DNA from 4 places in the Streptomyces sp. NPDC044704 genome. Region 2 is predicted to be linked to each of the others. Evidence: riboswitches for the same ligand, from Rfam matches in the RefSeq annotation. Region 2 holds a riboswitch; each other region holds the start of a gene.

Region 1 (7,389 bases), on a different contig from region 2:
CGGGGCGAGGGGGAGCACGGTGGGCAAGACGTACGCGGGGGCGCGGCTGCGGCGGCTGCGCGAGGAGCGGCGGATGACCCAGGCCGACCTGGCCAGGGTGCTCGCCATCTCGCCGAGCTACCTCAACCAGATGGAGCACGACTCGCGCCCGCTGACCGTTCCGGTGCTGCTGCGGCTCACCGAGGTCTTCGGGGTGGATCCGGGCTTCTTCTCCGAGCGGGACACGAGCCGGCTGGTCGCGGACCTGCGCGAGGCCCTGGCCGGGGAGGTCGCCGAGGCCCGGGTGTCCTCCTCCGACCTGGCGGAGCTGGCCACGCGGATGCCGGCGGTGGCCGCGGTGCTGCTGGACCTGGGGCGGCGCGGCCAGCTCCTGGCGGAGCGCCTCGCCGACGCGGCCGACGGCCGCGACGTGGTGGCCGACGCGCCCCGGTCGCCCCACGAGGAGATCCGCGAGTTCTTCTACCGGCGGCAGAACTACCTTCACGACGCCGACCTCGCGGCCGAGGCGCTGGCCCGCGAGATCGGGATCCGCCCGGGGGACGTCGTCCACGCGCTGACGCGCCGGCTCGCCGGCCGGCACGGGGTGAGGATCGCCGCGGACTGCGACCGGCTGCACCACTACGACGCCGCCGGGCGCGTCCTGCACCTGTCGAACCGGCTCCGGCCGGGACAGCAGGCCTTCCGGATGGCGACCCAGCTGGGGCTGATCGAGTACGGCGACGAGCTGGACCGGCTGGCGGCCGAGGACTTCCCGGCCGGCTCCCCCGTGCACGCTCTGGCGCGGATCGGCATCGCCAACTACTTCGCGGCCGCGCTGATCCTTCCGTACACGGCCTTCCACACCGCCGCCGAGGAGTTCCGGTACGACATCGAGCGGCTCACCGACCATTTCGGTCTCGGCTACGAGACGGTCTGCCACCGCCTGAGCACCCTGCAACGTCCCAGGCTGCGCGGGGTGCCCTTCTCCTTCGTGCGCGTGGACCGGGCGGGGAACATGTCCAAGCGGCAGTCCGCGACCGGCTTCCATTTCTCCCGCGCGGGCGGCACCTGCCCGCTGTGGAACGTGTACGAGGCCTTCGCCGCGCCCGGCCGGATCCACGTGCAGGTGGCGGCCATGCCCGACGGGCAGCGGCACCTGTGGACCGCCCGGGCCGTCACCCGCCACCGCGGCGGCTGGGGCGAGCCGGGGAAGACCTTCGCCATCGGCCTCGGCTGCGAGATCCGGCACGCGTCGCGGCTCGTGTACGCCGACGGGCTCGACCTCGGGAACGCCGCGGCCGCGACGCCGATCGGAATGGGGTGCCGGCTCTGTGAGCGGCTGGACTGCCCGCAGCGGGCCGTGCCGCCGCTGGGCCGGGCCCTGGCGGTGGACGAGAACAGCAGCACCTTCGTCCCGTACCCGGTCACGGGCGCTCCCGCCGGGCCGGGGCGTGGCTGAGCGGGGACCGGCCGGTCAGTCCAGGCGCCGCGCCTCGGCCGGGGTGACCGGCTCCCCCGCCCGTACGGAGTGCAGGACGTGGGCGAGGACTTCGGCGCCGCGGACCACGCGCGGGCCGGGGCGGTTGAAGTAGGCGGGCCCGTCCAGGACCCAGACCTCCCCGGCCCGTACGGCGGGAAGTTCCTCCCAGCCGGGCAGGGAGGTCAGCAACTCGCGCTCCCGCAGGGTGCGTTCGGGAGGGAAGCCGCACGGCATGACCAGGACGACGTCGGGGCGGGCGGCGCGGACGGCGTCCCAGGTCATCGGTTTGGTGTGCTCGCCCGGGGCGGCGAGGAGCGGTTCGCCTCCCGCGCAGGAGATCTGCTCGGGGACCCAGTGGCCGGCGGGCCAGAGCGGGTCGAGCCATTCGACGGTCACCACGCGGGGCCGGGCGCGGCCCGCGGTCAGCCGCCGCACCCCGTCGAGCCGCGCCCGCAGTTCCTCCCGGCGCCGCTCGGCCCGCTCCCGTACGCCGAGCAGCTCCCCGACCGTGACCAGGCAGTCCAGTACGTCGTCGAGGGTGCGCGGCTCCAGGCTCAGGACGCGCGGTCCGGCGTCGAGGACGCGCACGGCGCGGGAGACGCCCGCGTAGGACACGGCGCAGACGTCGCAGAGGTCCTGGGTGAGGACGACGTCCGGCGCGAGGGCGGCGAGCGCCCCGGTGTCGAGGGTGTAGAGCGAGGAGCCGGAGTGGGCGGCCCCGCCGACGGCGTCGGAGATCTCCCGGCTGCTGAGTTCGTCCGCCGCCCATTCGGCCCGCGTGACGACGGGTACGGAGGCGACCGCCTCGGCCGGCCAGTCGCATTCGTGGGTGCGTCCGACCAGGTCGGGGGCGAGACCGAGGTCCGCGACGATGTCCGTGGCCGCGGGGAGGAGGGAGACGATGCGCATGGACCGACTGTAGGCGCGCGGCCGGCGGGGGTGGACTTACTAGGACGTCCAACTATATGTTCGTGCCCATAAGGTCCGCGGTGCAGGGAAGCCGGTGAAAAACCGGCACGGTCCCGCCACTGTGACCGGGGAGTGTGCTGCCGTCCAACGCCACTGACGAGGGCTGTCGGGAAGGCGGGTGGCACGCGGGGATCCGGGAGTCAGGATACCGGCCGCGGAACGTTCCGTGTTGTCCACGAGGATGGAGAAGACACGCATGGCACCGGTTTGTACCCACGACCCTGGTGATCCGGCGGAGCGCGCGCACACCTCCTTCGCGCGTTCGTAGTCCCACGGCCTTCCCCAGCGACGCGCCCGACCGGGCGCGGCCGCCGGTCCGCCGTGCCATCCCCGGATCCGCACCTGACGAGAGCAGGCACCCATGGTCCGCGAACTCACCCACTTCATCGGCGGCAAGCACGTCACCGGAACGTCCGGCCTCCACGCCGACGTGTACGACCCCAGCACCGGCTCCGTCCAGGCCCGCGTCCCGCTCGCCGGGCGCGCCGACACCGAGGCCGCCATCGCGGACGCCGAGGCGGCCCAGGCCGACTGGGGGCAGTGGAACCCCCAGCGGCGCGCCCGCGTCATGCTGCGTTTCCTCCAGCTGGTGGAGGGCGAACGGGATTCCCTGGCACGGCTGTTGTCCGCCGAGCACGGCAAGACCGTCGCCGACGCCCACGGTGACCTGCAACGCGGCCTGGAGGTGGTCGAGTTCGCCGCCGGCATCCCGCACCTGCTCAAGGGCGAGTTCACCGACAACGCCGGGACGGGCATCGACGTGCACTCCCTGCGCGCGCCGCTGGGCGTCGTCGCCGGGATCACCCCCTTCAACTTCCCCGCCATGATCCCCCTGTGGCAGGCCGCGCCCGCCCTGGCCTGCGGCAACTCCTTCGTCCTCAAGCCCTCCGAGCGGGACCCCTCCGTGCCGCTGCGCCTCGCGGAGCTGTTCCTGGAGGCGGGCCTGCCGCCGGGCGTGCTCAACGTGGTCAACGGGGGCAAGGAGGCCGTCGACACCCTGCTGGAGGACCCGCGGGTCCAGGCCCTCGGCTTCGTCGGATCGACCCCGATCGCGGCGCACATCTACGCGACCGCCGCCGCCCACGGCAAGCGGGCCCAGTGCTTCGGCGGCGCCAAGAACCACATGATCGTGATGCCGGACGCGGACCTCGACCAGGCCGTCGACGCCCTGATCGGCGCCGGGTACGGCTCCGCCGGCGAGCGCTGCATGGCCATCGCCGTGGCCGTGCCCGTCGGCGAGGAGACCGCGGACGCGCTCGTGGCGAAGCTGAGGGAGCGGATCGCGACCCTGCGCATCGGCCGCTCGGACGATCCCGACGCCGACTTCGGACCGCTGGTCAGCCGGGACGCCCTCGACCGGGTGAACCGCTACGTCGGCATCGGGGAGGCGGAGGGCGCCGAACTCGTCGTCGACGGACGCGGGTTCACCCTCGCGGGGCACGAGAACGGCTTCTTCGCCGGCGCCTCCCTCTTCGACCGGGTCTCCCCGCGCATGCGGATCTACCGCGAGGAGATCTTCGGCCCGGTGCTGAGCGTCGTACGGGCCGCCGACTACGAGGAGGCCCTGCGCCTGCCCACCGAGCACCCGTACGGCAACGGCGTGGCCATCTTCACCCGCGACGGGGACACGGCCCGGGACTTCACCCGGCGCGTGGGCGCCGGCATGGTCGGCGTCAACGTCCCGATCCCCGTGCCCGTGGCGTACCACACCTTCGGCGGCTGGAAGCGGTCCGGGTTCGGCGACCTCAACCAGCACGGGCCGGACTCGATCCGCTTCTACACCCGTACCAAGACCGTCACCTCGCGCTGGCCCTCCGGGGTCAAGGAGGGCGCGAGCTTCACCATCCCCACGATGGGATGAGCGCCGTGACCACCTTCACCGAGGACCAGCTCGCCCTCGCCGAGGTCACCCTCGACTTCGCCCAGGAGCACCTGGCCCCGTACGCCGTCGCCTGGGACCAGGACAAGCACTTCCCCGTCGACGTCATCCGCAGGGCCGCGGCCCTCGGCCTCGGCGGCGTCTACGTCCGTGAGGAGCACGGCGGTTCGGGACTCAGCCGCAGCGACGGGGTGCTCGTCTTCGAGACCCTCGCGACGGGCTGCCCTTCCATCGCCGGCTACCTCTCCATCCACAACATGGTCGCCTGGATGATCGACCGCTACGGGGACGCCGCCCAGCGCTCGCGGTGGCTGCCGGCGCTCTGCTCGGCGGACACCCTGGGCAGCTACTGCCTCACCGAACCGGGCGCCGGCTCCGACGCCGCAGCCCTGCGCACCCGCGCCGAACGGGACGGCGACCACTACGTCCTGACGGGCGTCAAGCAGTTCATCTCCGGCGCGGGAGCCGCCGGCGTCTACGTCGTCATGGCCCGCACCGGGGCTCCCGGGCCGGGCGGGATCTCGGCCTTCGTCGTCGAACGCGAGGACCCGGGGGTCTCGTTCGGGGCCAACGAGCACAAGATGGGGTGGAACGCACAGCCCACCCGCCAGGTGGTCCTCGACGGCGTGCGCCTGCCCGCCGACCGGCGGCTCGGCGGCGAGGGCAACGGCTTCCGCATCGCGATGAACGGCCTCAACGGCGGCCGGCTCGGCATCGCCGCCTGCTCCCTCGGCGGCGCGCAGAGCGCCCTGGACCGCAGCGTGGCCTACCTCGCCGACCGCGAGGCCTTCGGCGCCCGGCTCCTCGACGCGCAGGCGCTCCAGTTCCGCCTCGCCGACATGGCCACGGAACTGGCCGCCGCCCGTGCGCTGCTCCGCCAGGCGGCGGAGGCCCTGGACGCGGGCGATCCGCTGGCCCCGCGCCTGTGCGCGATGGCCAAACGGTTCGCCACCGACACCGGGTACGCGGTCGCCGACCGCGCACTCCAGCTCCACGGCGGTTACGGCTACCTCACCGAGTACGGCATCGAGAAGATCGTCCGCGACCTGCGGGTGCACCAGATCCTGGAGGGCACCAACGAGGTCATGCGCGTGATCGTCGCCCGCGGACTGACGGAGAGCATGCGATGAACGACCAACACCCCGAGTACGACGACCACGTCCTCCTGCGCACCGAGGGGCACGCCGCGTACCTGACCCTCAACCGTCCCAAGGCCCTCAACGCCCTCACCCACCCCATGGTGCTCCGCATCGACGCGGCACTCGCCGCCTGGGAGCGGGACCCGGCCGTCGAGACCGTCGTCATCGAGGGAGCGGGCGAACGCGGCCTGTGCGCGGGCGGCGACATCCGGGCGATCCACGCCGACGCGAAGAGCGGCGGCACCGCCTCGCTGGACTTCTGGCGCGACGAGTACCGGCTCAACGCCCGCATCGCCCGCTACCCCAAACCGTACGTGGCCCTCATGGACGGCATCGTCATGGGCGGCGGCGTCGGCGTCTCGGCCCACGGCAGCGTACGGATCGTCACCGAACGCTCCCGCGTCGCGATGCCCGAGACCGGCATCGGCTTCGTCCCCGACGTCGGCGGCACCTACCTGCTGGGCCTGGCCCCCGGCGAGCTCGGCACCCATCTGGCGCTGACCGGCGGCGCCGTGGGCGCCGCGGACGCCCTGCTGTGCGGGCTCGCCGACCACTTCGTCCCCTCGGCGGCGCTGCCCGCGCTGGCGCGGGACCTGGCGGGCGACTCCGTACGCGCCGTACTGGAGCGGTACGTGGAAGAGCCGCCGGCGGGTGAACTGGCCGGGGCGCGCGAGTGGATCGACCACTGCTACGCCGCCGGCGGCGCCGAGGAGATCGTCGAGCGGCTGGCGGCGGGCGTCCCCGCCGCGAAGGACGCGGCCGCCACGCTGCTGACGAAGTCCCCCACCGCGGTGAAGGTCACCCTCGCCGCGCTGCGCCGGGCCCGCGGGCTCGGGCCGCTGGAACGGGTCCTGGAGCAGGAGTACCGCGTCTCGCGCGCCGCGCTCTCCTCCCCCGACCTGGCCGAGGGGATCCGCGCCCAGGTCATCGACAAGGACCGTGATCCGCACTGGTCCCCCGCCACGCTGGAGGCCGTCGCCCCGGCGGACGTGGACCGCTTCTTCGCCCCGCTCGGCGAGCGCGAACTCCGCCTCGCCGCACCCGCGTCGTCTCAGGAGGTGCCCTGGTGAGCAGCACCGTCGCATTCGTCGGACTCGGCCACATGGGCGGCCCGATGGCCGCCAACCTGGTCAAGGCCGGCCACCGCGTGCTCGGCTTCGACCTCGTCCCGGACCTGCTGGCCGCGGCCGCGGCGACGGGTGTCGAGCCGGCCGCCTCGGCCGTCGCCGCGGCGCGGGAGGCCGACGTGGTGATCACCATGCTGCCGGCCGGCCGTCACGTCCTGGCCCTGTACGGGGAGCAGGGGCTGCTCGCGGCCGCCCGGCCGGGGACCCTGTTCGTCGACTGCTCGACGATCGACGTGGCCGACGCGCGGGCCGCCCACGAGGCCGTCGCCGCGGCCGGGCACCGGGCGCTCGACGCGCCCGTGTCCGGCGGGGTGGTGGGGGCCGAGGCGGGCACGCTCACCTTCATGGCGGGCGGCGGGGAGGCGGAGTACGCGGCGGCGCTGCCGCTGCTCGACGCCATGGGCAAGAAGGCCGTGCACTGCGGGGCGGCGGGCGCCGGACAGGCGGCGAAGATCTGCAACAACATGATCCTCGCCGTGTCGATGATCGGTGTCAGCGAGGCCTTCGTCCTCGCCGAGAGCCTCGGCCTGGACCACCAGGCCCTGTACGACGTGGCCTCCACGGCTTCCGGTCAGTGCTGGGCCCTCACCGTCAACTGCCCCGTGCCCGGGCCGGTTCCGACGAGTCCCGCCAACCGCGACTACCGGCCCGGGTTCGCCGCTCCGCTCATGGCCAAGGACCTCGGCCTGGCTGCCAACGCCCTGCGGGCCGGCGGCGTGGACGCGCCGCTGGGCCTGAAGGCCGCCGAACTGTACGCCGCGTTCGCCGGGGGCGAGGGCGCCGGACTGGACTTCTCGGCGATCGTCCGCACCCTCC
Region 2 (7,389 bases):
CAGCTCGTAGAGGGCTCCGGGCAGGATCCGCAGGGCCCGTTTGGGGTTGGCGAGGGTGTTGGCGGCGCCGATGCAGCACAGCATGCAGGCCAGGCGCAGCCCGTCGGTCGCGGCGGAGAGCAGCGCCTCCAGGGAGACGGGGCCGCCGAGCTGGATCCCGGCGTACCAGTCGGGGGTGGGGATGTGGGGGAGCGAGAACAGGAAGTGGTCGCGCGGGGTGATGCCGGTGGCGAAGACGGCACGGAAGAGCACCCGGATCGCGACGACGGTGAGGGCGAGGTAGAGGTAGTACTTGAAGCCGCGGGCCCAGGGGGCTTCGGTGCGGCGCATGGTGATGACGTAGCCGAGGACCGCGAGGACGAGGAAGAGCAGCAGCGGGTTGTTGGTGCGGCTGACGGCGGTGGCGAGCGCGAGCGCCCAGATCCACCAGGCGACCGGGTGCAGGGTGCGGGGCAGACGGCGGCCGCCCGCGTCCGGCGCGGGGCCGGATACGGGCGGCTTGGCCGCGGCCGTGGTGGTGCGTGACACGCGGCTACTCCGTACGACGGCGGCGCTTGGCCGCGTACACGGCGGCGGCGCCGATCAGCAGCACCAGCGCTCCGGTGGCGACGGCGGGCAGGTACGAGCCGGCGTCGTGCTCCGCGTCGGCGGCGGGCGCCGCGTCGACGACCTGGGGACCGGGGGCGGGCGCCGCGGCCGCTGCCGGAGCCGAGGGGGTCGGCGACGGCGAGGGCGTGCCGGTCGCGGTGGGCGGGGGCGGGGCGCTCTCGGAGGCCGTCGGCGAAGGGCTCTCCGCGGTCGGCGGGGCCGGTGTCGGGGTCGGGGACGGAGCCGTCCGGGCGGGCGGCGGATCGGCCGGCGGCGGGTTCTCCGGCCTGGGGCCCGTGTTGACGTCCGGGGGCAGGGGTGCCGCCGTGCGGGTGTCCTTCGGCACCGGCCGGCTGCCGCCGGCCGGCTGGGCGTTCTTGGCGCGCAGCTGGTCGGGCGTCACCCTCGGACGCCCCTCGGTGCCCTCGATGTTCGTGCCGCCGAAGACCCACAGGTCGACGCTGCCGGGCTTCGGCTTGTAGAGCATGGCGCCGAGCTGGCTGTACTCCCAGGTGTTCTGGCCGGGGTTCGCGTGCCAGTACGACCAGTAGGCGGAGGCGGGCGGGGTCAGGACGCAGTCGTCCTGCTGCGGGGTCGGGTACTGCCGGCCGCCCTGGTGGCCGCTGTAGCCGATGCGGCAGATGAACGCGGGGCCGTCGTGGCCGGTGCCGGTGGTGGCCCAGCCGCCCTGGTTGAGGAGTTCGTAGCCGGTGGTGGGCGTCGTACCGCACGAGCGGTAGACGGGGCCGCCCCAGTGGCTGAAGTCCACGGCGAGGACGACGCCGGAGGAGGTGGTGCACTGGCCCATCGGCTGCGGGGCCGCCCCGGCCGGGGCCGCGGTGGCGGCGAACGCCGCCACCGTCAGCCCGAGCGCGGCGGCCGCACGGGCCAGGGCGCGCGGCAGCACGCGGTTGCCGTTCACGCGCGGCCTCCGGTGGTTCCGCTGCGGCGCTTCGCGGCGCGGGTGACGCCCCAGCCCCCGAAGACCAGGACCACGGCCGCGGCGGCGAGGCCGCCGAGCTGGGCGCCGGTGGAGGCGAGGACGCCGCCCGGGGCGGGGGCCGGGCCGGAGCCCGAGCCCGAGCCGGATCCGGAGCCGCCGGCCGTTCCGCCGGAGGCACCTGTTCCTCCGGAGGTGGTCGTTCCGCCCGAGGTGCTGGTTCCGCCCGAGGTGTTCGTCCCTCCGGAGGTGTTCGTCCCGCCGGTCGAGCCCGTCCCGGCGGTCTCCTCGCCCGGGGTCACGATCACGGGACCGGAGGAAGAACCGGAGGACGAGCCGGCCGTGCTTCCTGTGGTTCCGCCGGTGCCGCCGGTGGTGCTTCCCGTAGTGCCGCCGGTGCCGCCGGTGGTGCCGCCCGTGGTTCCGCCAGTGCCACCAGTGGTTCCGCCAGTGCCGCCGGTCGTTCCGCCGGTGGTTCCGCCCGTGGTGCTGGGGACGGGCTCGGGGGTGGTGCCGTCGAGGCTGCGGGTCAGGGTGCCGAAGGAGATGCCGGTGGTGCCGCTGATGGCCTGGGTGGAGGCACGGACGTCGGAACCGGGCTGGCTGTCCTTGGCGACGTTGAAGCCGCCGTCGGTGTTCTGCTGGCTCGCGAGGAACGCGCGGGCCTTGGAGATCTCGGCGCCGTACTTCCGCGCGTCCAGCGAGAGACCCTGGATCGCGAGGGCGGCGGAGTTGACGGAGTTCCCGGACGCGCCCTTGAAACCGCCGTCCTCCTTCTGCTGCGCCGCGAGCCAGGCCAGTGCCTTGTCCACGGCCCGCTGCGAGTCGGCGTCGGGCAACAGGTCCACGGTCATGGCGGCCATGGCGGTGGAGTCGACCTCGGTGGCGCTGGGTTCGCCGATCAGGCTGACCCAGCCGCCGGAGGGGTCCTGGAGGCTCTTGAGGTAGGCCATCGGCTCGGCCGCGGCCGCCGTCTCACCGGCGCGGACCTGCGCCATGATGCCGAGCGACTGCTTGAAGACGGAGGTGGCGTACGCGTAGTTGCCCTTCGCCGCGCACTCCTGGCGGGTCGAGGTCTTGGCCTGGCAGGTGATCTTGGAGAGCGAGGCGATCAGGTCCTGGCCGCCGAAGTTCCGGGGATCGCGGCCCACGGCCTCGGCGAGCACGGCCACCTTGCCGATCGAGCCGCCGCTCGCGTACTTCGTGCCGATGAGGGTCCAGTCGTGGATGCCCCGGTTCTGGCCGTCCTTGCCGCCCTTGTCGAGGAAGTCGACGATGTTGCGCAGCGTCGCGTCGTCCCCGCCGGTGGCCGCGAGGGCGTAGGCGCCGTCGATGGTCATGCCGTAGTCGGCACGGCGCCCGCCCGGCTCGTTCTCGTAGAAGCGGCCCTGGATCAGGCGTGCGGGGCCGGTGAGGTACGTCACGCCCTTCTTGACGTCCGGTCCCTCACCCGGCGGGACCGGCGGGATGGGGCCGGTGGGCGTGGGCGTGGGCTTGGGTTCGGTCGGGGTCGGGGTAGGCGTCGGCGTGGGTGTTGGCGTCGGGTCGGTCTTGCCGGTGGTCAGCGCGACCAGGTCGCTCTTCGCCCCCGCCACGACGACGGGGGTGGTGCCGAACACGCGCGATTCGGTGTCGTCCTCCTCGAAGCCGAAGCCGCCCTCGGGGAACTGGTGCCGGGACAGCCAGGAGGTGCCGGCGTCCGCGTGGCCGGTGTCGCCGAGCGCCCGCAGGGCCTGTGCGGCCCAGCCGGTGGAGTTCGGGCTGCCCGTGGTCATGTACGCGGCGGAGGGCCAGGAGCCGGTCGTCAGCTGGGACTTCTTGAGGTAGGCGCGGGCCTTCTCGACGACGGCGTCGTGGCCGCCGGCCCGCTTGAGGGCCAGGGCGATCAGGCCGGTGGAGGCGGCGTCGCTGTCGCACCAGCCGCCGGAGCGGATGAGGATGCCGGTGAAGCCGCCGTCCTCGCACTGGAGGCCGGTCAGCCGGTTCACGGCGTCGGCGGGAGGCGTCACGCCGCCGTTCAGCAGGGCGATCACGGCCATCGCCTGGGCATCGGACTGGCCCGTCGTGCGGAAGTCACCCTTGGTGAGGCAGCCTTCGACGGTGTCCCCGTCACCGATGTCCCTGGGGCAGACGTACTTCACCAGGTCCCCGAGCAGGTCGTGCCCGCCGAAGGCGCGGGGGTCCTTCCCCGTGGCCTCGGCGGCGAGCGCCAGCCGGGCGGCGGCGGTGGCGTCGGGGATCCCGTCCTTGCCCGCCGGGTAGGCGTACGCGTCCGTCTCCGCGGGCGTGGCGAGGAAGTCGGCCGCCTTCCGGGCCGCCGGGCTCTTCCTGTCGGCGGCGGCCAGCGCGTACACGACCTCGGTGGTGAGGAAGTGGTTCGGGGTGGTGGAGCCCTCGTCGACGACGCGCTCCCCGTCCGTCAGCTTCCCGGTGAGCCAGCGGGTGGCGGCGGCCACGTCGACCCCGCCCGGGGGCACCGTCGGAGGTCCGGTCGGACCGGTCGGGTCCGGCGAGGGGGAACCGCCTCCGGCGCGCACGTCGTCGGGGGAGAAGGAGGGTTTGCCCGAGGTGCCGCCGATGTCCGTGCCGCCGAACACCCAGGCGTCGACGTCACCGGGCTTCGGGGTGCGCGACATGGCGCCGAGGGGGCTGTAGGTCCAGCTCTTCTGACCGGGCGAGGCGATCCAGTACGACCAGTAGGCGGTGGCCTGCGGGGTGAGGACGCAGTCCTCCTTGTCCGGAGTGGGGTACTCCGTACCGGTGTTGAAGGAGCCGGTGCCTATCCGGCAGACGAATCCGTCACCGTCGTGGACGGTGCCCTTGGTGGTGAAGCCCCCCGTGTGCAGGAGCTCGTACCCGGTCGTCGGGGTGGTGTCGCAGCCGCGCTCTACCTTGCCGCCGAAGGGGCCGAAGTCCACGGCGACGACGGCGCCGTTGGCCGCGGTGCACTGGTCGACCGGATCGGCGTTCGCGGACGAGGGAACCGTGAGGAAGGCCACTCCCGACCCGAGCGTCAGGAAGGCCGCGGTCACGAGGGAGAAGAACCGCCGTCTCGTTCCCGACTGCCGTTTCGCCTGCTGTTCGGTCCCCACCGCGGCCCCTCGTCTCTGCCGGGCGGCTGCGCACGTGGCGAGGAACCCCCGCACGGCTCTCGGGCCATGGGGAGGCTGCGACGACCACACCGCAATCCGCGACGGCGTTCTTCGTACTGTGGCCCGGCCCCAGGCAATCCGGCTCGCCCGGACGTACCGGGCCTACGGTTGCGGGTCAGCGCCGGAATTCGACCGGCTTCCCCTGGTGCTGAGCAGTTATCAGCCGGAGTGCAACACGGATCCCGACGACGCGTCAAGGTGGCATGAGTCTCAGCCGACCGATCCTGGACCGCCGCGGTCCGCCCCCGGAAGCGGAGGCTGGCGGTCCCCTGACCGCTCGGGTAGCGTCCTGGGCTGCCACATGGGGGAATCCGGTGCGATGCCGGAGCTGACGCGCAGCGGTGTGGAACGGCGGGGGCCGTTTCCGAGCCCGAATGCCCATACGGCGATGCACCACAGGAAGCCGTACCACGCGTTCCGGACGGCGGTTCCCCGGCCTTGCCCTGCCGTGCCCCGAGCTCCGTGCGCGGTGACGCGCGGCGTGAGCGGGGAGGGACCGGCGTCCGCCGATTTCCAGGAGCAGGCCATGTCCCGTCCCCGTACCTCCCGCCGCCTCGCGCTGGCGGTGCCCGCCGCGCTCGGCGCCTTCGCCCTCACCGCGCTGCCCGCGTCCGCGACCTCGTCGCCCGCGCAGATCTCCACGTCCAAGACGAACGGTGTCGCCTACCTCAAGTCGCTCCAGGCGGCGGACGGTTCGTACGCCGGCTCCGGACTGTCCAACGAGTGGGCGTTCACCGCCTTCGCCGCGGCCGGTACGGCCGTCGCCGACGTGGCGCCGGGCGGGGACACGACGAAGAACGCCCGGACCGTCTACCGCAACCTGCTGTCCACGGCGGGCTGGCCCTCCGGCGCCCCGGTGGTCACCGACTACGAGCGCGCCGCCCTGAACGCGTACGCCGCCGGCATCGACCCGGCCCGCGTCTCGGCCTCCCGCAACCTCGTGGCGCAGGTCTACTCCTACTGGCAGACGGCCGAGGCGGGCTACTTCGGCCCGTCCGGGAACTTCAACGGCACCGTCTTCGCGGCCCTCTCGCTCGGCGGAGCCAAGACGCAGGCCGGCGGCGCCCGCGTCCCGCAGGCCCTGACCGACTCGATGGTCACGCGCATCCGCGCCAACCAGCACGTGGACGGCGGCTGGACCTACAACAAGGCCGAGGGCAACCCCACCGTCCTGAACTCCGCGAGCGACGTCGACATGACCGGCGCCGCGATGGCCGCGCTCTGCGTCTCCGGCGTCCCGAACACCGACGCCGACGTCGTCCAGGCCAAGAACTTCCTGAAGAGCAAGCTCGTCGCCAACTCCGGTGCCTTCAACTCCCTTTACGGCGTCAACACCAGCTCCAACGGCTGGGGCGTCGCCGGCCTCAACGCCTGCGGCATCAACCCGCAGACCGGGGACTTCCTCACCGCCAACGGCAAGACCCCGATCGACTTCCTGATCGCCAACCAGTACAACCCGGCGGGCGGCTTCAAGTACAAGCCGTCCGACACCGGCCCGACCGCCTACGCCTCCATCGACGCGCTGCGCGGCGTCGTCGGCGGCGGCTTCACCGCCGCCCCGCCGGTCCCGGTCACCCCCGGCGCCCCGCAGTGGGTCGCCCAGTCGACGTTCACCGCGGGCACCGCCACCAAGCTGGCGCTGACCGTCGACGACGGCGCCGGCAACCTCAAGGTGTGCTCGGTGGCGTTCACGCCGACCGGGACGACCACCACCCTCGGCGACGTCCTGGCCGCCGCCACCGGCGCCGCCACCCCGTCGGGCTGCGTCACGGGCGTGACGCCCTCGTCGGGCACCGGCACGATCACCGCCGTCAACGGCAAGGCCAACAGCGGCGCGAACACCTGGAAGGTCAGCGTCGACGGCTCGGCCTTCGCCGGCGCCCTGCGCGAGAAGGTCATCAACGTGGGCGACACCATCGCCCTGCGCTGGGGCGCCTGACCCCGGCGGGCGGGCGGCCCCGGCACGGGGCCACCCGCCCGTGGCGCGGCGGCCGCCGTGGTCAGTCCGTCGGCGCCGGGGCCGCCCGCGCGAAGTGGCGGGCGGTGGGCACGAGCGCCGCGGCGGCCGGTACGAGGAAACAGGCGGCGGCGCACACGGCGAGTACGGCGGTGACCCCGAACGCGTCGATGGCCGGGGCGATCAGGACCAGGCCGACCGGCGCCAGACCGTAGGACACCAGGAAGTCCAGCGAGGAGACGCGGGCGAGTTTGTCCGGGGCGGCCTCCCGCTGTGTGGCCGTGAACCAGGGCACGTTGAACAGCTCGATGCCGATCCCCGCCACCGCGTACGCGGCGACGACCACGACGGGGTGCACGGGCAGCACGAGGCTCAACGGTGCGAAACCGTACGCGGCCAGCCCGGCGAAGGCGGCCCAGCCCTGGGAACGCGGGCGCAGGCGGGCGATGATCAGGGCCCCGCCCAGCGCGCCCACCGTGTAGGCGGTCATGGCGGCGGCCAGCACCCACTCGGTGCCGTAGCGGTCCCGGCTGATCAGGGGCAGCGCGACGCTGGTGGCGGAGTACCCGAGGCCGATGACCGCGACGAGGGCCCCGAGCCCGGCGAGGAACCAGGGGTGGCGGCGCGCCTCGCGCACCCCCTCCAGGAACTCGGCGCGGAATCCGGCGCGCGGCGCGGGCCCGGCGGCCGGGTCCGCCGCGGTGGCGGCCCCCTTGCCGGGGACGAGCGCGGCGACCAGCCAGAGCACGCCG
Region 3 (7,389 bases), on a different contig from region 2:
GTCACTCCCGAGTCCTGGACCCACGGATCGGCCGAACAGCGCCAGCAGTGGTTCTACCAGGGCTACCGCACGGGCGACATGGCCCAGTGCAACACCTTCCGCTGACGGTCGGCGGCTCCTGCCATGCTGTGGTGCGGGTCACATGTACGCACCCGCACGTTCACGAGAGGAAGTGATCGCCATGGCAGGCGTTCCGTCCATCGTCCCGACCCTGCTCTACCGCGACGCGAAGGCGGCGATCCAGCAGCTGACGGAGGCCTTCGGATTCACCCAGGTCTCGGTCTACGAGGGTGACGCCGGCGCCGTGACGCACGCGGAGCTGTCGTACGGCAACGGCATGGTGATGCTCGGCAGCAAGGGCACCGGCGGCGCCTTCGACAAGGTCATGGAGGGCGCCGGCCCGGCCGGGGTCTACGTCGTCGTGGACGACGTGGACGCGCACCACCGCCGGGCCGCCGAGCACGGGGTGGAGATCCTCATGGAGCCGACCGACCAGGACTACGGCTCGCGGGACTACATGGCGCGCGACGCCGAGGGCAACGTCTGGAGCTTCGGCACGTACGCGCCGCAGGTCTGATCCGCGGCGCGTACGCCCGTAGGTCAGGCGCCGCCGGTGTGGACCTGGAAGGCTGCCCGGCGGACCGCTTTGGCCAGAGCGGGGTCGGGGTGGGCGGCGGCCAGCGCGACCAGGACCTGCACGGTGCGCGGGTGGCCGACCGCGCGGACCTCGTCCAGCAGCCGGGGGACGGTGGTGCGCACGGCCGAGTCGAGGTGGCGGGCCAGCAGCTCCGCCTCGCCGTGGTCGGCGATGGCGGCCGCCGTGTCCACCCAGAGCCAGGTCGACTCCTCGGCGGTGAGGACCTCCTGGGCCTCGTCCGGGTCGACCCCGTCGTGCTCGGCGAGCCACAGCAGGGCGTAGGGGCGCAGCGCGGGTTCGCGCACGGCGGCGCGGACCTCGGGTTCGGCGGGGGCGCCGACCACGCGCAGGGCCTCGAAGGCCAGGCCGCGCAGGAGGGCGTCCTCGCCGCGCGCGGCGTGCAGCAGCTCGCTGACGGCGTGCCCGACGGGGCGGGCGGCGAGCCAGGCCCGGTACTCGGCACGGGCCGGTCCCGGGGTGAGCCGGGCGCAGCCGTGGAGCATGGCGGCGGCGGACTGCTCGATGTTCCCGGCCGGGCTCTGCGCGGCGACGCAGATCTGCTCCAGTTTGACCCAGACGGCCCAGCTGCCGAGGGGGGTGAGGGTGGCCCGTGCGGGGCCCAGGGTGACGGCGTCGACCGCGGCGAGGCCGCCGAGCGCCCAGCGCAGCAGCCGGGCGAGCGGGAGGGGGCGGGGTTCGGCGGGGGCGGCTTCGCCTGCCGTTTCCCGGGTGCCGGCGGGGTCGCCGGCGTAGGGGACCTCGCAGCGTTCGTCGCGGAGTTCGGTGACGCGCTGACCGAGGAGGTCCAGCAGGTCGGGGACGGTCACGGGGCCGGCCGACAACTGGAGCAGGGAGAGCAGCTGCGGCATCGCCTCGACGACCTCGGCGACGGCCCCGGGGGCGATGTCGGCGGGGGCGGGGTGGACGAGCGACCAGGCGTCGAAGAGGGCGACCCAGCCGCGCAGGACCGCGGTGTCGTCCCGGTCCCAGGCGCGCAGGCGCCAGCCGGGGCGGGCGTGGCCGCCGTGCACCTCGACGAGGCCGGAGAGCCGGGCGCGGTCCCAGCCGACCCGGATCTGGCCGTGTGTCAGGCGCAGTTCCCCGGCGGCCCGTTCCACGTCGGAGGCGGGCAGCGCGCCCGCGGGTGCGGGGCGGCCGCCGTCGCCCGCACCGAGGTTCAGCTCGGCCCAGCGGGCCAGCCGTACCGCGTCGGCGAGGGAGGCGCGGGCCCTGTTCGCCAGGTCTGCCGTAGCGGGGGTGCCCGCCGGCGGCCGGGGGGCCGGCCGGGTTCGCCGGTCGGTCACCGCCTTGCGCGCCGTGGCGACGGAGCGCGGGGAGACGAGTCGGAGTCTGGAGTCGCGAGCCAACTGCTCATCAGGCTTTCGGGACGTCACGGAAGCAGTCTCGCCCGTCACTGGCCGAAAGCCCAAACGGAACCAGGCGTTTCCACAGGTCACGGGGTGGACGAAGCGGGACAAACGTGCCACCCTGCCCCGTCCGCCACATCCCCTTCACCCCGGCACCACACAGCCCGCCCGACAGTCCGTCACATTCCGGACACGGGAGTGCCCCACGGGGCCCCGCGGGGCCCCTACATGAGAGGGGTGAGGAAGCGGCGCAGCGCCTCCTCGTACCCGGCCGGGTCGGCGTTCCACATCGCCCCGTGCGGGGCGGCCGCGACCGTGTGCAGGGTGATCAGGCCGGGCCGGGCGGCGGCCAGCCGCCGGGAGGGCTCCCACGGGGCGAGCACGTCGTCGGGCCCGTGGAAGATCAGCACCGGGACGCGCAGGGCGGCCGGGTCCGCGCCCGGCGGGCGGCGGTCCGCGCGCAGCCCCGCGCGGCCCTCCGCGGCCCGTACCGCGAGCGGGAGCAGGGGGCGCGGGACGTGCCGGGCCGCGGCGAGGGCCCGCAGGGTGGCGTGCCAGTCCAGGACGGGCGAGTCCAGCACCAGTCCGGAGATCCGGTCGGCCAGGGCGGAGCGTTCGACGGCGTGCAGGGCCATCGTGGCCCCGGTGGACCAGCCGTGCAGGATCACCCGCCGGGCTCCGTAGCGCAGGGCGTAGCGGATGGCGGCGTCCAGGTCCCGCCATTCCGATTCGCCGAGGTGGCCGAGGCCGTCCGGGGAGGCGGGGGCGCCGAGGTCGCCCCGGTAGGCGAGGTCGAGGACCGGGAGGTGGTGGCGGTGCAGGAAGGGCATGAGGACCATCGGGTGCTCGCGGCCGGTGCCGAGCCCGTGCACGGTGATCACCCAGGTGTCCCGGGCCGCGGGCACGAACCAGGCGGGCAGGGCCCCGAGCTCGCCGGGGACGTCCACGTCGGCGTGTTCGAGGCCGAGCGCGGAGCGCGGGTTGCCCAGGTACACCTGGGGGGTGAGCGTGACGCGGGTGCCGGGTTCCAGGCTGCCGTGGGTGACGGCGAGCAGGCGGCGCACGACGGTGTCCGGGCCGTGCGGGACGTCGGGGAGGACGGGGCCGACCACCGCGTGCACGCCGGGCGCGGTCAGTCCGTACGTACCGGGGCGCAGGGAGGCCAGCGAACGGGTGAGGGTGATCCGGCCCGGGGCGGTGGAGTGGACGCTCAGCCGGGGCCCGCCGGGCAGGGGGCGCCCGGATTCGGGCCGCAGGGCGGCGTCGGCGGCGTACCGGCCGGCCGCGACAGCGGCTGCTCCGGCACCGATCAGGGTCGTCGTGACGGCCGCTGCCGTCGCTGTGGCGGTACGCACGGCTCCAGTGTCGAGGCGGTGTGGCGCGGGGGCCACCGGAGGTGATCCTTCCGCGCTCGCGGCGCGCACAACCGGAACGGGTGAGCAGGCGAGCCGGCGCGCCTGCCGGGGAGCGGCCGCCCGAGGGGGTCCGGGACGTGATCTGGGTCTCTTCCGGGGCGCCTTCGGCAGGGACACCCGTACCGGAAGACCTTTCGGGAGGGGTGTGTTCACCCGGCCCTGACGTGCATCAATCGCTATATTCACGGTGGAATCGGGGCGAAGGTCCCGATCATGCGCCGCCCGCGGACACCACTCGGCCCGACCCAGTTCACCTTCCGTTCATCCAGGTTGCCTACGGTCGCCGAGCCACTGACGTCAAACAGAAGCCTGGGTAAATGGAGCACATAACGCTTCTCCTCGGGATCGTGATCATCACCGCTCTCGTGTTCGACTTCACGAACGGTTTCCACGACACGGCCAACGCGATGGCCACCACCATCTCGACCGGCGCCCTCAAGCCCAAGACTGCGGTGGCGATGTCCGCCGTGCTGAACCTCGTCGGCGCGTTCATGTCCGTGGAGGTCGCCAAGACGATCTCCAAGGGCCTGGTCAACGAGGAAGGCATCCAGCCAGAGGTGATCTTCGCCGCCCTGGTGGGCGCGATCCTCTGGAACCTCGTCACCTGGCTGGTCGGACTGCCCTCCAGCTCCTCCCACGCCCTCATGGGCGGCCTGATCGGCGCCGCGGTCGCCTCCGCCGGCATCGGCGCGGTCAACGGCAGCGTCGTCGTGACGAAGGTGCTGATCCCCGCGATCGCCGCCCCGATCGTCGCCGGTGTCGCCGCGATGCTGGCCGCGAAGCTCACGTACAAGCTGGGCCACAACGTCGGCGAGAAGACCTCCGCCAAGGGGTACCGCGCCGGCCAGATCGCCTCGGCCGGTCTCGTCTCCCTCGCGCACGGCACCAACGACGCGCAGAAGACGATGGGCATCATCACCCTGGCGCTCGTCGCCGGGAACGCCCTGCCCGCCGGGGCCAACCCGCCGGTCTGGGTCATCGTCTCCGCCGGCCTGGCCATCGCGATGGGCACCTACCTGGGCGGCTGGCGCATCATCCGCACCATGGGCAAGGGCCTCACCGACCTCCAGCCGCAGCAGGGCTTCGCCGCCCAGACCTCGGCCGCGAGCGTCATCCTGGCCTCCTCCACCCTCGGCTTCTCCCTCTCCACCACCCACGCGTGCTCCGGCGCCGTCATGGGTTCCGGCCTGGGACGCAAGGGCGGCGTGGTCCGCTGGTCCACCGCCACCCGCATGTTCATCGCCTGGGGCCTGACCCTGCCCGCCGCGGCCCTCGTCGCCGCCGGCGCCGAGCTGGTCATGCGCACGGGTGACGTCGGCATCGCCGCGGTCACCGTCTTCCTGGTCGCCTCCTGCTTCGCCATCTGGGTCATCTCCCGCCGCCAGGTCGTCGACCACCACAACGTCAACGAGGTGGAGACCGCCACCACGACGGACGAGCCCGGTGTCGTCACCACGGCCATGGCCGCCGTCACCGTCCCGCCGACCACCGCCGCGGCCGGTACCACCGCCGCCGTGACCGACGAGGACCTCAAGGCCACCATCCCGGCCGCGACGGCGACCCCGACGACCCCCGCGGCTCCGGCCGCGGCGGTCTGACCCCGAGAACGACAGAGGTATCAGCGGCATGAACATCGACTGGGCATCGCTCGGCTCCGTCTTCGGAGTCAGCCTCTCCGCCACCGTCGCCCTCGTGGCCCTCTTCACCCTGGGCCTGGTGGGCCTCTCCAAGCACGAGGCCGCCACCGAGCACGGCGGGACCGCGGCCCTGGCGCGCACCGGCGCCTACGCCTGCTTCGCGCTGTGCGCGGCGGCCGTGTCGTACGGGATCTACCTGATCGTCGCCTGACACGACGTGTCCGAAGCTCCCTCCGGGTCCTCCCGGAGGGAGCTTTCGCGTACCCCCGGTGCGCCCCCCGCCCGAACCCGCCGCAGGTCAACGGCAAGTTGACGGGCGTTCGCGGTGCGTGGTGGACTGCCCGAGCCAATACGGCGGCATGGAAGAGGAAGTCCGGTGCGAATCCGGCGCGGTCCCGCCACTGTCACCGGGTCAGCGCACGCGGTGCGCGGCCCCGGGAGCCAGGAACTCTCGCCGCCGGACACGTCGAACCAGGGCGCGGACCCTGAGTGAGGACATACCTGCCACCATGCGTGCCGACCGCGTCTTCGCGTACGGCGCCACGGCGGGCCTGATCGGCGACCGGATCCTCGGGGATCCGCGCCGCGGGCACCCCGTGGCCGCCTTCGGAACCGCCGCCGCCGCCGTCGAACGCGCCCTGTGGCGCGACGACCGCGGCCGTGGCGTCCTCCACGCCCTCGTGTGCGCGGGCGGCGCGGCCGCCGTCGGTGCGCTGGCCGCCCGCGCCGTGCGCTCCCGGCCCGCGGCCGCCCGCGTCGCCCTGACCGCAGCGGCCACGTGGGCCGTCGTCGGCGGCACCTCGCTCGGCCGGGAGGCCCGCGCCATCGGCGGGGCGCTCGCCGCCGGGGACACCGAGGTCGCCCGCGAACGCCTGCCCCACCTGTGCGGGCGCGACCCGGAGTCCCTGGACGGGCAGCAGATGGCCCGGGCCGTCGTCGAGTCCGTCGCGGAGAACACCTCCGACGCGGTCGTGGGGGCCCTGGTGTGGGGGGCCGTCGCCGGGGTGCCCGGGCTGCTGGCCTTCCGCGCCGTGAACACCCTCGACGCCATGGTGGGCCACAAGTCGCCCCGCCACCTGCGCTACGGCTGGGCCTCGGCCCGGCTGGACGACCTGGCCGGCTGGCCCGGGGCCCGGCTGACGGCGCTCGCCGCCGTCGTGGCCGGACCCGACCGGCGGGGAGCCGTACGCGCCTGGCGCGCCGACGCCGCCGCCCACCCGAGCCCCAACGCGGGCCCGGTCGAGGCCTCCTTCGCGGGGGCGCTCGGTGTCCGGCTCGGCGGGACGCTGGCCTACGGCGGACGGACCGAGCACCGTGCCGTGCTGAACGGCGCGGCCGGCCGGCCGGTGGAGGTCGCCGACATCGAGCGGGCCGTCCGGCTGTCGCGGCGGGTGACCTGGCTGGCGCTGGGCGTCTGCGCCCTGGCCCGGACCGCCGCCACCCGGACACTGGTCTCGCGTACGACACGGAGGGGGCGCGCATGAGCGGCGCGAAGCGCGGCGGCGGACTGCTGGTCGCCGGTACGACGTCGGACGCGGGCAAGAGCGTCGTCACGGCGGGCATCTGCCGGTGGCTGGCCCGGCAGGGGGTGAAGGTGGCCCCCTTCAAGGCCCAGAACATGTCCCTGAACTCGTTCGTGACCCGGGAGGGCGCCGAGATCGGCCGGGCCCAGGCCATGCAGGCCCAGGCGGCGCGGGTGGAACCGACCGCCCTGATGAACCCGGTGCTGCTCAAGCCGGGCGGCGACCAGAGCAGCCAGGTGGTGCTGCTGGGCAAGCCGGTCGGCGAGATGAGCGCGCGCGGGTTCTTCGGGACCGCGGGCCCCGGCTCGGCGTCCCCCGGGCCGGCGGAGCCCGGCGGACACCGGGAACGGCTCCTCGGCGTCGTCACGGACTGCCTGGAGCGGCTGCGGGGCACGTATGACGCCGTGATCTGCGAGGGGGCGGGCAGTCCGGCCGAGATCAACCTGCGCCGGACCGACATCGTGAACATGGGCATCGCGCGGGCCGCGCGCTTCCCCGTCGTCGTGGTCGGGGACATCGACCGGGGCGGCGTCTTCGCGTCCTTCTTCGGCACGACCGCGTTGCTGTCCCCCGAGGACCAGTCGCTGATCGCCGGGTACCTCGTCAACAAGTTCCGGGGCGACGTCTCCCTGCTGGAGCCCGGCATGGAGATGCTGCGCGGGCTCACGGGCCGGGCGACGTACGGGGTGCTGCCGTTCCGGCACGGGCTGGGCATCGACGAGGAGGACGGTCTGCGGGTCTCGCTGCGCGGAGCCGTACGGGAGTCCCTGGTGGCACCGCCGCTCGGCGAGGACGTGCTGCGGGTCGCGG
Region 4 (7,389 bases), on a different contig from region 2:
TCGGGGGGCCCGGAAGTTCCGGGGGGCGCGGGGAGCCCGGAGGTCCCGGAGAGCCCGGAGGTCCCGGAGAGCCGGGGGGTCGCAGAGCGCCCGGAGGTCCCGGAGGTCCCGGCACTCCCGGAGAGCCCGGGGGTCCCGGAGAGCCCGGGGGTCCCGGAGAGCCCGGGGGTCGCAGAGCGCCCGGGGGCACCGGAGACGCTGGGAGCATCGGAGGTCCCAGGGACACCGGAAACGCCCAGAGCACCGGCGGTCCCAGGGACACCGGAAACGCCCGGAGCGTCGGAAGTCGTCAAGGGGGCGGAGACGCCGGGGCCCGAGGGTGCGCCGGGGTCTCCGCAGGTCGCGTACGTGCCGGGGTCGACCGAGAGGGCCGGGATCCCTGAGATCCCGGACAGCGGGGTGGCGACGATGTTCCGCACCCGCTCGTGGCTCGGCGCGGGCAGCAGTCCGGCCGCCTCCAGCAGCTTCGCCAGCCCGGCTCCGCAGTCGTCGGTGAGGCCGCGGAGCTGGACGTTGCCGCGCGAGGTGAGTTCCAGGTGGCCGTCCCCGAACCGGTCGGCGGCGAGCGCCAGCACCGAGGCCTGCCGGGCGGTGAGGAGCCCGCCGGGGATCCGGACCCGCGCCAGCCGGCCGTCGTCCGCCGCGTGCAGGCGCAGCGCGCCGGGGCATGCGTCACCGCGGTCCCGTATGACGGGCTCGTCCCACGATGCGGCGGAAGGGGGCTGGGGCATGGCCGCGAGCATACCCACGATCTCCCCGCCCCGACCTGTGTCCGTCACCACCCCCACGCCCCGGACCAGCCACATCCCGCCCACCCCCGACCCGCCCGTCCCCCGGGAAGCGTCCCCGGAACAGCCCCCGGACACCCGGCAGCCCACTCCCACCACCCCCACGTCCGGCCCGGTCGGCCACGTCCCAGCCCCGCCTGCGTACGAGGCGCGGAGTCCGGGGCGGCGCCCCAGTACCCAGCACCCGCCAGCCGGCCCCCGGCGGCCCGAAATCGCGGCGCCTGCACACTCCTCGCCCACGCCGACCCGCCAAACCCAGCCTCGCCGGCGTTTGAGGCGCGGGGTCCGGGGCAGCGCCCCGGCAACGGCGCCGCACCCGCACACCCCGCACCCGGCACCCGGCGGCCCGAAATCGCGGCGCCCGCACACTCCTCGCCCACCCCGACCCGCCAAACCCAGCCCCGCCGGCGTTTGAGGCGCGGGGTCCGGGGCAGCGCCCCGGCAACGGCGCCGCACCCGCACACCCCCCCCCCCCCCCCCCCCCCCCCCCCCCCCCCCCCCCCCCCGCCCCCCCCCCCCCCCCCCCCCCCCCCACCCCCCCCCCCCCCCCCCCCCCCGCCCGCGGGGGGGGGGGCCCGGGGGGGGGGGCCCCCCCCCCCCGCAACGGCGCCGCACCCGCACACCCCGCACACCCCCGCAGCCCCCACCCCCGCACCCCCCGCGGAGCGACACGTCACCCCCGCTCCCGCCCGGGGACCCCGCCGCCTAGGATGACCTTCCGACGGACCGTTCGGCCCGTCGTCGCCGAGGACGGCGACATGGGAGGAAGCCCGGTGCGATTCCGGCGCGGTCCCGCCACTGTGAACCCCGCGGAGCAACCCGTGGGGTGAGTCAGGAACTCCCGCTGTCCTCACTGCCCGGGGCGCGGAAACCCCGAGGAAGGCCTGCCGCCGCATGATCCTGCTGCTGTCGACGTCCGACACCGATCTGCTCAGCGCCCGCGCGTCGAACACGGCGGACGGCCCCGTCCCGTACCGGTTCGCGAACCCCTCCCGCCTTCCCCTCGACGACCTCCCCGGCCTCCTCGACGGCGTCGACCTGGTCGTCGTGCGCCTCCTCGGCGGCCTCCGCGCCTGGCAGGAGGGCCTCGACCTGCTGCTGGCCCCCGGCCAGACCCGCCCGGTGGTCGTCCTGACCGGCGAACAGGCCCCCGACGCGCAGCTGATGGAGGCCTCGACCGTCCCCATCGGCATCGCCGCCGAAGCCCACGGCTACCTCGCGCACGGCGGCCCCGCCAACCTCGACCAGCTGGCCCGGTTCCTCTCCGACACGGTCCTGCTGACCGGCCACGGCTTCGAGCCGCCCGCCGCCTCCCCGACCTGGGGCCCCCTGGAGCGCACGCCGGGGCGGACCGCCGGCCCGCTCGTCGCGGTGCTGTACTACCGCGCCCACCAGATGAGCGGCAACACCGCGTTCGTGCACGCCCTGTGCGAGGCCGTCGAGGCCCACGACGCGCAGGTGCTGCCCCTGTACGTCTCCTCCCTGCGCACCCCCGAGCCGGAGCTGATCGCCGCGCTGTCCGCCGCCGACGCGGTGGTCACGACCGTCCTCGCGGCGGGCGGCACCCGCCCGGCCACCGCCTCCGCGGGCGGCGACGACGAGTCCTGGGACGCGGGCGCGCTCGCCTCGCTCGGCGTGCCGATCCTCCAGGCCCTGTGCCTGACCGGCTCCCGCGGCACGTGGGAGGAGAACGACGAGGGCCTGTCCCCCCTCGACGCCGCGACGCAGGTCGCCGTCCCCGAGTTCGACGGCCGTCTGATCACCGTCCCGTTCTCCTTCAAGGAGATCGACGAGGACGGCCTGCCCGCCTACGTCGCGGACCCCGAGCGGGCCGCCCGCGTGGCCGGGATCGCCGTGCGTCACGCCCGGCTGCGGCACATCGACCGCCGCGACAAGAAGATCGCGCTCGTGCTGTCCGCGTACCCGACGAAGCACTCCCGCATCGGCAACGCGGTCGGCCTGGACACCCCGGCCAGCGCCGTCGAGCTGCTGCGCACCCTGATCGCGGGCGGCTACGACTTCGGCCCCGCCGACGAGATCCCGGGGCTGGTCTCGGGTGACGGCGACGAGTTGATCCGCGCGCTGATCGAGGCCGGCGGCCACGACCAGGACTGGCTGACGGAGGAGCAGCTGGCCCGCAACCCGGTCCGCATCCCGGCCGCCGACTACCGGCGCTGGTTCGCCGAGCTCCCCGCCGAGCTGCGCGAGAGCGTGGAGCAGCACTGGGGCGAGGCCCCCGGCAACATGTTCGTGGACCGTTCCGCGAACCCGGAGGGCGACATCGTCCTCGCCGCCCTGCGCCGCGGGAACCTCCTCGTCCTCATCCAGCCGCCGCGCGGCTTCGGCGAGAACCCGATCGCGATCTACCACGACCCGGACCTGCCGCCCTCGCACCACTACCTGGCGGCGTACCGCTGGATCCAGGCGCGTGCGCAGGACGGCGGCTTCGGCGCCGACGCGATGATCCACCTGGGCAAGCACGGCAACCTCGAATGGCTGCCGGGCAAGAACGCCGGCCTGTCCGCGTCCTGCGCCCCCGACGCCGCGCTCGGTGACCTCCCGCTCATCTACCCGTTCCTGGTCAACGACCCGGGCGAGGGCACGCAGGCCAAGCGGCGCGTGCACGCCACGCTGGTCGACCACCTGGTGCCGCCGATGGCCCGCGCGGAGTCGTACGGCGACATCGCGCGCCTGGAGCAGCACCTCGACGAGTACGCGCAGATCTCGGCGATGGACCCCTCCAAGCTCCCGGCGATCCGCGCCCAGATCTGGACCCTGATCCAGGCCGCGAAGCTCGACCACGACCTCGGCCTCGAAGAGCGCCCGGACGACGACGGCTTCGACGACTTCCTGCTCCACGTCGACGGCTGGCTGTGCGAGGTCAAGGACGCCCAGATCCGCGACGGCCTGCACGTCCTCGGCGGCGCGCCCACCGGTGAGGCCCGCGTCAACCTGGTCCTCGCGATCCTGCGCGCCCGGCAGATCTGGGGCGGTACGACGGCCCTGCCCGGCCTGCGCGAGGCGCTGGGCCTGGACGAGTCGGCGGCGACGCGCACCTCGGCGGACGCCGTCGAGGAGCAGGCCCGCGCGCTGGTCCAGGCGATGGAGGACGCGCACTGGTCCCTCGACGCGGTGGCCGCGGTCGCGGCGGGCCACGCGCAGGCCGTCGCCGACGTCCTGTCGTTCGCGGCGCGCGAGGTCGTCCCGCGCCTGGCGGGCACGACGGACGAGATCGCGCACGTGGTGGCCGCGCTGGACGGCGCCTTCGTCCCGGCCGGCCCGTCGGGCTCGCCGCTGCGCGGTCTGGTCAACGTGCTGCCGACCGGCCGGAACTTCTACTCGGTGGACCCGAAGGCCGTACCGTCGCGCCTCGCGTGGGAAACGGGCCAGGCGCTGGCCGAGTCGCTGCTGAACCGCTACCGCACCGACAACGGTGAATGGCCGGCGTCCGTCGGCCTGTCGCTGTGGGGCACGAGCGCGATGCGGACGGCGGGCGACGACATCGCCGAGGCGCTGTCCCTGCTGGGCGTCCGCCCGGTGTGGGACGAGGCCTCGCGCCGGGTCACCGGAATCGAGGCGGTGCCGCTCGCCGAGCTGGGCCGTCCCCGCATCGACGTGACGCTGCGCATCTCGGGGTTCTTCCGTGACGCGTTCCCGCACGTGATCGGCCTCCTGGACGACGCGGTGCGTCTCGCGGCCTCCCTGGACGAGCCCGCGGAGTCGAACTTCGTGCGCGCCCACGCCCAGGCGGACCTGGCCGAGCACGGTGACGAGCGGCGCGCGACGACGCGTATCTTCGGCTCGCGCCCGGGCACGTACGGGGCCGGCATCCTGCAGCTGATCGACTCCCGCGACTGGCGTACGGACGCCGACCTCGCGGAGGTATACACGGTGTGGGGCGGTTACGCGTACGGCCGCGGCCTGGAGGGCCGTCCGGCCCGCACCGAAATGGAGACCGCCTACAAGCGGATCACGGTCGCGGCGAAGAACACGGACACCCGCGAGCACGACATCGCGGACTCGGACGACTACTTCCAGTACCACGGCGGCATGGTGGCCACCGTCCGCGCGCTGCGCGGCACGGCCCCGGAGGCGTACATCGGCGACTCCACCCGCCCGGAGACCGTGAAGACCCGGACCCTGGTCGAGGAGACCAGCCGCGTCTTCCGTGCCCGCGTGGTGAACCCGAAGTGGATCGAGGCGATGCGCCGCCACGGCTACAAGGGCGCCTTCGAGCTCGCGGCGACGGTCGACTACCTGTTCGGCTACGACGCCACGACCGGGGTCGTCGCCGACTGGATGTACGACAAGCTGACGGAGACGTACGTCCTGGACCCGGAGAACCGCGCCTTCCTGGAGGAGGCCAACCCGTGGGCCCTGCACGGCATCGCGGAACGCCTCCTCGAAGCGGAGTCCCGCGGCATGTGGGAGAAGCCGGACCCGCAGATCCTCGAATCCCTGCGCCAGGTCTACCTGGACACGGAGGGCAACCTGGAGGGTGAGGCGGAGTAGCGCCGCACGCCCGGGGCCCGGTTTCCACGACGGAGGCCGTCCCCCCGCCCGATGACCGGGCGGGGGGACGGCCTCTTCGCGTCCCGCCTCCCGGAGGCGGGACGAAGGCGCGCCCCGCGGGCCGCCCCTCGTATCCCCCTTCGGGCCGCGCCGCCGCGGAAAGAGCCGTGCGTCACCTGAAGCGGTGAACTCCCCCTTATCCCACGGGCACCAGGGGTAGGGCAGTGCTGATCTCGTGCGGGGGGCCGGGTCCGCCGTCCCCCCAGCCATGGACGAAAGGCCGACCCCGTCGTGACGCAGCCGTTTCAACTGCCGGATTTCTATGTGCCTTATCCGGCGCGACTGAACCCCCACCTGGAGGACGCCAGGGTCCACACCAAGCGCTGGGCGCGCGACTTCGGGATGCTGGAGGGCTCCGGCGTCTGGGAGGAGAAGGACCTCGACTCGCACGACTACGCCCTGCTCTGCTCCTACACCCACCCCGACTGCGACGGCGAGGCGCTGGCGCTGGTCACCGACTGGTACGTGTGGGTCTTCTTCTTCGACGACCACTTCCTGGAGATGTACAAGCGCTCCCAGGACCGCGTCGGCGCCAAGGCCTACCTGGACCGGCTCGCCGCCTTCATGCCGATGGACCTGGCCGACGGCTTCCCCGAGGCGACCAACCCCGTCGAGGCGGGGCTCGCCGACCTGTGGGCCCGTACCGTCCCGGCCATGTCGATGGACTGGCGGGAACGGTTCTCCTTGTCGACGAAGAACCTCCTCGACGAGTCGATGTGGGAACTGGCCAACATCGACATCGGCCGGGTGGCGAACCCCCTCGAATACATCGAGATGCGGCGCAAGGTGGGCGGCGCCCCCTGGTCGGCCGGCCTGGTCGAGTACGTCTCCGCCGAGGTGCCGGCCCGCGTCGCGCACTCGCGGCCGCTGGGCGTGCTGCGCGACGCCTTCTCCGACGCCGTGCACATCAGGAACGACATCTTCTCCTACCAGCGCGAGGTCGCCGACGAGGGCGAACTCTCCAACGCCATCCTGGTGTTGGAGACCTTCCTCGGCTGCACCACCCAGGAGGCCGCCGAGGCCTCCAACGACCTGCTCACCTCCCGCCTCCAGCAGTTCGAGCAGACCGCCCTCGCCGAGCTCCCCCAGCTCTTCGCCGACCATGCGATGGGCCCGGCCGAGATCGCCGCCGTCCTCGCCTACACCAAGGGGCTCCAGGACTGGCAGTCGGGCGGCCACGAGTGGCACATGGTCTCCAGCCGCTACATGAACGAGGAGGCCCGGCGCACCACCCCGCTCACCCTGCCCTTCCTCCCCTCGGGCCTCGGCACCACCGCCCTCGACCTGGGAGCGCTGTTCACCCGCCGCTCGATGGAGCTGCGCGGGCGCTCCTTCACCCACGTCCCCTTCGAGCCCACCGGCCCGTCCGTGATCCCGGACGTCTACATGCCGTTCCGGCTCTCCCTGAGCCCCCACCTCGACCACGCCCGCGAGGGTTCGGTGGCCTGGGCCCGCGCCATGGGCCTGCTGGACCCCCAGCCCGGCGATCCCGGCTCCGCGATCTGGAACGAGGACAAGCTCCGCGGTTACGACTTCGCGCTCTGCTCCGCCGGCATCGACCCCGACGCCACCCCCGAGGCGCTGCTGCTGAACGCGTGCTGGCTCACCTGGGGGACGTACGGGGACGACTACTACCCGGTGGTGTTCGCCCAGTCCAAGAACCTCCCGGCGGCGCAGGCGACCACCGCCCGCCTCGTGTCGATGATCCCGGTCGACCACGCCGAACAGCCCGTGCCGGCCACGGCGATGGAACGATCCCTCGCCGACCTGTGGGTGCGCACCAGTGAGGGAATGGCACCGGCGGTCCGCGCCGAGTTCCGCGCGACCCTGGTGAGCATGCTGGAGAGCTGGGTGTGGGAGATGGAGAACCTGATCCGCAACCGGGTCCCGGACCCGGTGGACTACGCGGAGATGCGCCGCCACACCTTCGGCTCGCACCTCACGATGTACCTGTGCCGGCTGGGGCAGGCGGGCCGGGGCATCCCCGACGAGATCTACGCCTCCGGGACCATCAGATCGCTGGAGAACG

What was found. A riboswitch is a leader RNA that binds a small molecule or an ion and turns the genes downstream of it on or off. The one in region 2 is predicted to bind cobalamin.
Region 1: another riboswitch for cobalamin. It lies ahead of AC07B0_RS34715 (CoA-acylating methylmalonate-semialdehyde dehydrogenase); the one in region 2 lies ahead of AC07B0_RS07210 (prenyltransferase/squalene oxidase repeat-containing protein).
Region 3: another riboswitch for cobalamin. It lies ahead of AC07B0_RS25220 (cobalamin biosynthesis protein); the one in region 2 lies ahead of AC07B0_RS07210 (prenyltransferase/squalene oxidase repeat-containing protein).
Region 4: another riboswitch for cobalamin. It lies ahead of cobN (cobaltochelatase subunit CobN); the one in region 2 lies ahead of AC07B0_RS07210 (prenyltransferase/squalene oxidase repeat-containing protein).

What each region holds. Positions count from the first base shown of each region.
Region 1 covers NZ_JBWKGY010000022.1:94,524-101,912, forward strand. Annotated here, with positions in the region: gene AC07B0_RS34705 (short-chain fatty acyl-CoA regulator family protein) at 20-1,438, shown strand; gene AC07B0_RS34710 (cobalamin-binding protein) at 1,454-2,368, opposite strand; cobalamin riboswitch at 2,430-2,599, shown strand; gene AC07B0_RS34715 (CoA-acylating methylmalonate-semialdehyde dehydrogenase) at 2,790-4,289, shown strand; gene AC07B0_RS34720 (acyl-CoA dehydrogenase family protein) at 4,286-5,437, shown strand; gene AC07B0_RS34725 (enoyl-CoA hydratase/isomerase family protein) at 5,434-6,516, shown strand; gene mmsB (3-hydroxyisobutyrate dehydrogenase) at 6,513-7,389, shown strand, end outside.
Region 2 covers NZ_JBWKGY010000002.1:626,475-633,863, forward strand. Annotated here, with positions in the region: gene AC07B0_RS07195 (energy-coupling factor transporter transmembrane component T) at 1-528, opposite strand, end outside; gene AC07B0_RS07200 (hypothetical protein) at 533-1,510, opposite strand; gene AC07B0_RS07205 (prenyltransferase/squalene oxidase repeat-containing protein) at 1,507-4,620, opposite strand; cobalamin riboswitch at 4,947-5,075, shown strand; gene AC07B0_RS07210 (prenyltransferase/squalene oxidase repeat-containing protein) at 5,207-6,619, shown strand; gene AC07B0_RS07215 (MFS transporter) at 6,681-7,389, opposite strand, start outside.
Region 3 covers NZ_JBWKGY010000011.1:54,408-61,796, forward strand. Annotated here, with positions in the region: gene ypfJ (KPN_02809 family neutral zinc metallopeptidase) at 1-105, shown strand, start outside; gene AC07B0_RS25195 (VOC family protein) at 182-577, shown strand; gene AC07B0_RS25200 (hypothetical protein) at 601-2,031, opposite strand; gene AC07B0_RS25205 (alpha/beta hydrolase family protein) at 2,229-3,359, opposite strand; gene AC07B0_RS25210 (inorganic phosphate transporter) at 3,737-5,017, shown strand; gene AC07B0_RS25215 (hypothetical protein) at 5,046-5,267, shown strand; cobalamin riboswitch at 5,373-5,529, shown strand; gene AC07B0_RS25220 (cobalamin biosynthesis protein) at 5,566-6,540, shown strand; gene AC07B0_RS25225 (cobyric acid synthase) at 6,537-7,389, shown strand, end outside.
Region 4 covers NZ_JBWKGY010000025.1:37,336-44,724, reverse strand. Annotated here, with positions in the region: partial or broken gene AC07B0_RS35945 (cobalamin biosynthesis protein CobG) at 363-743, opposite strand; cobalamin riboswitch at 1,516-1,642, shown strand; gene cobN (cobaltochelatase subunit CobN) at 1,683-5,300, shown strand; gene AC07B0_RS35935 (terpene synthase family protein) at 5,592-7,389, shown strand, end outside.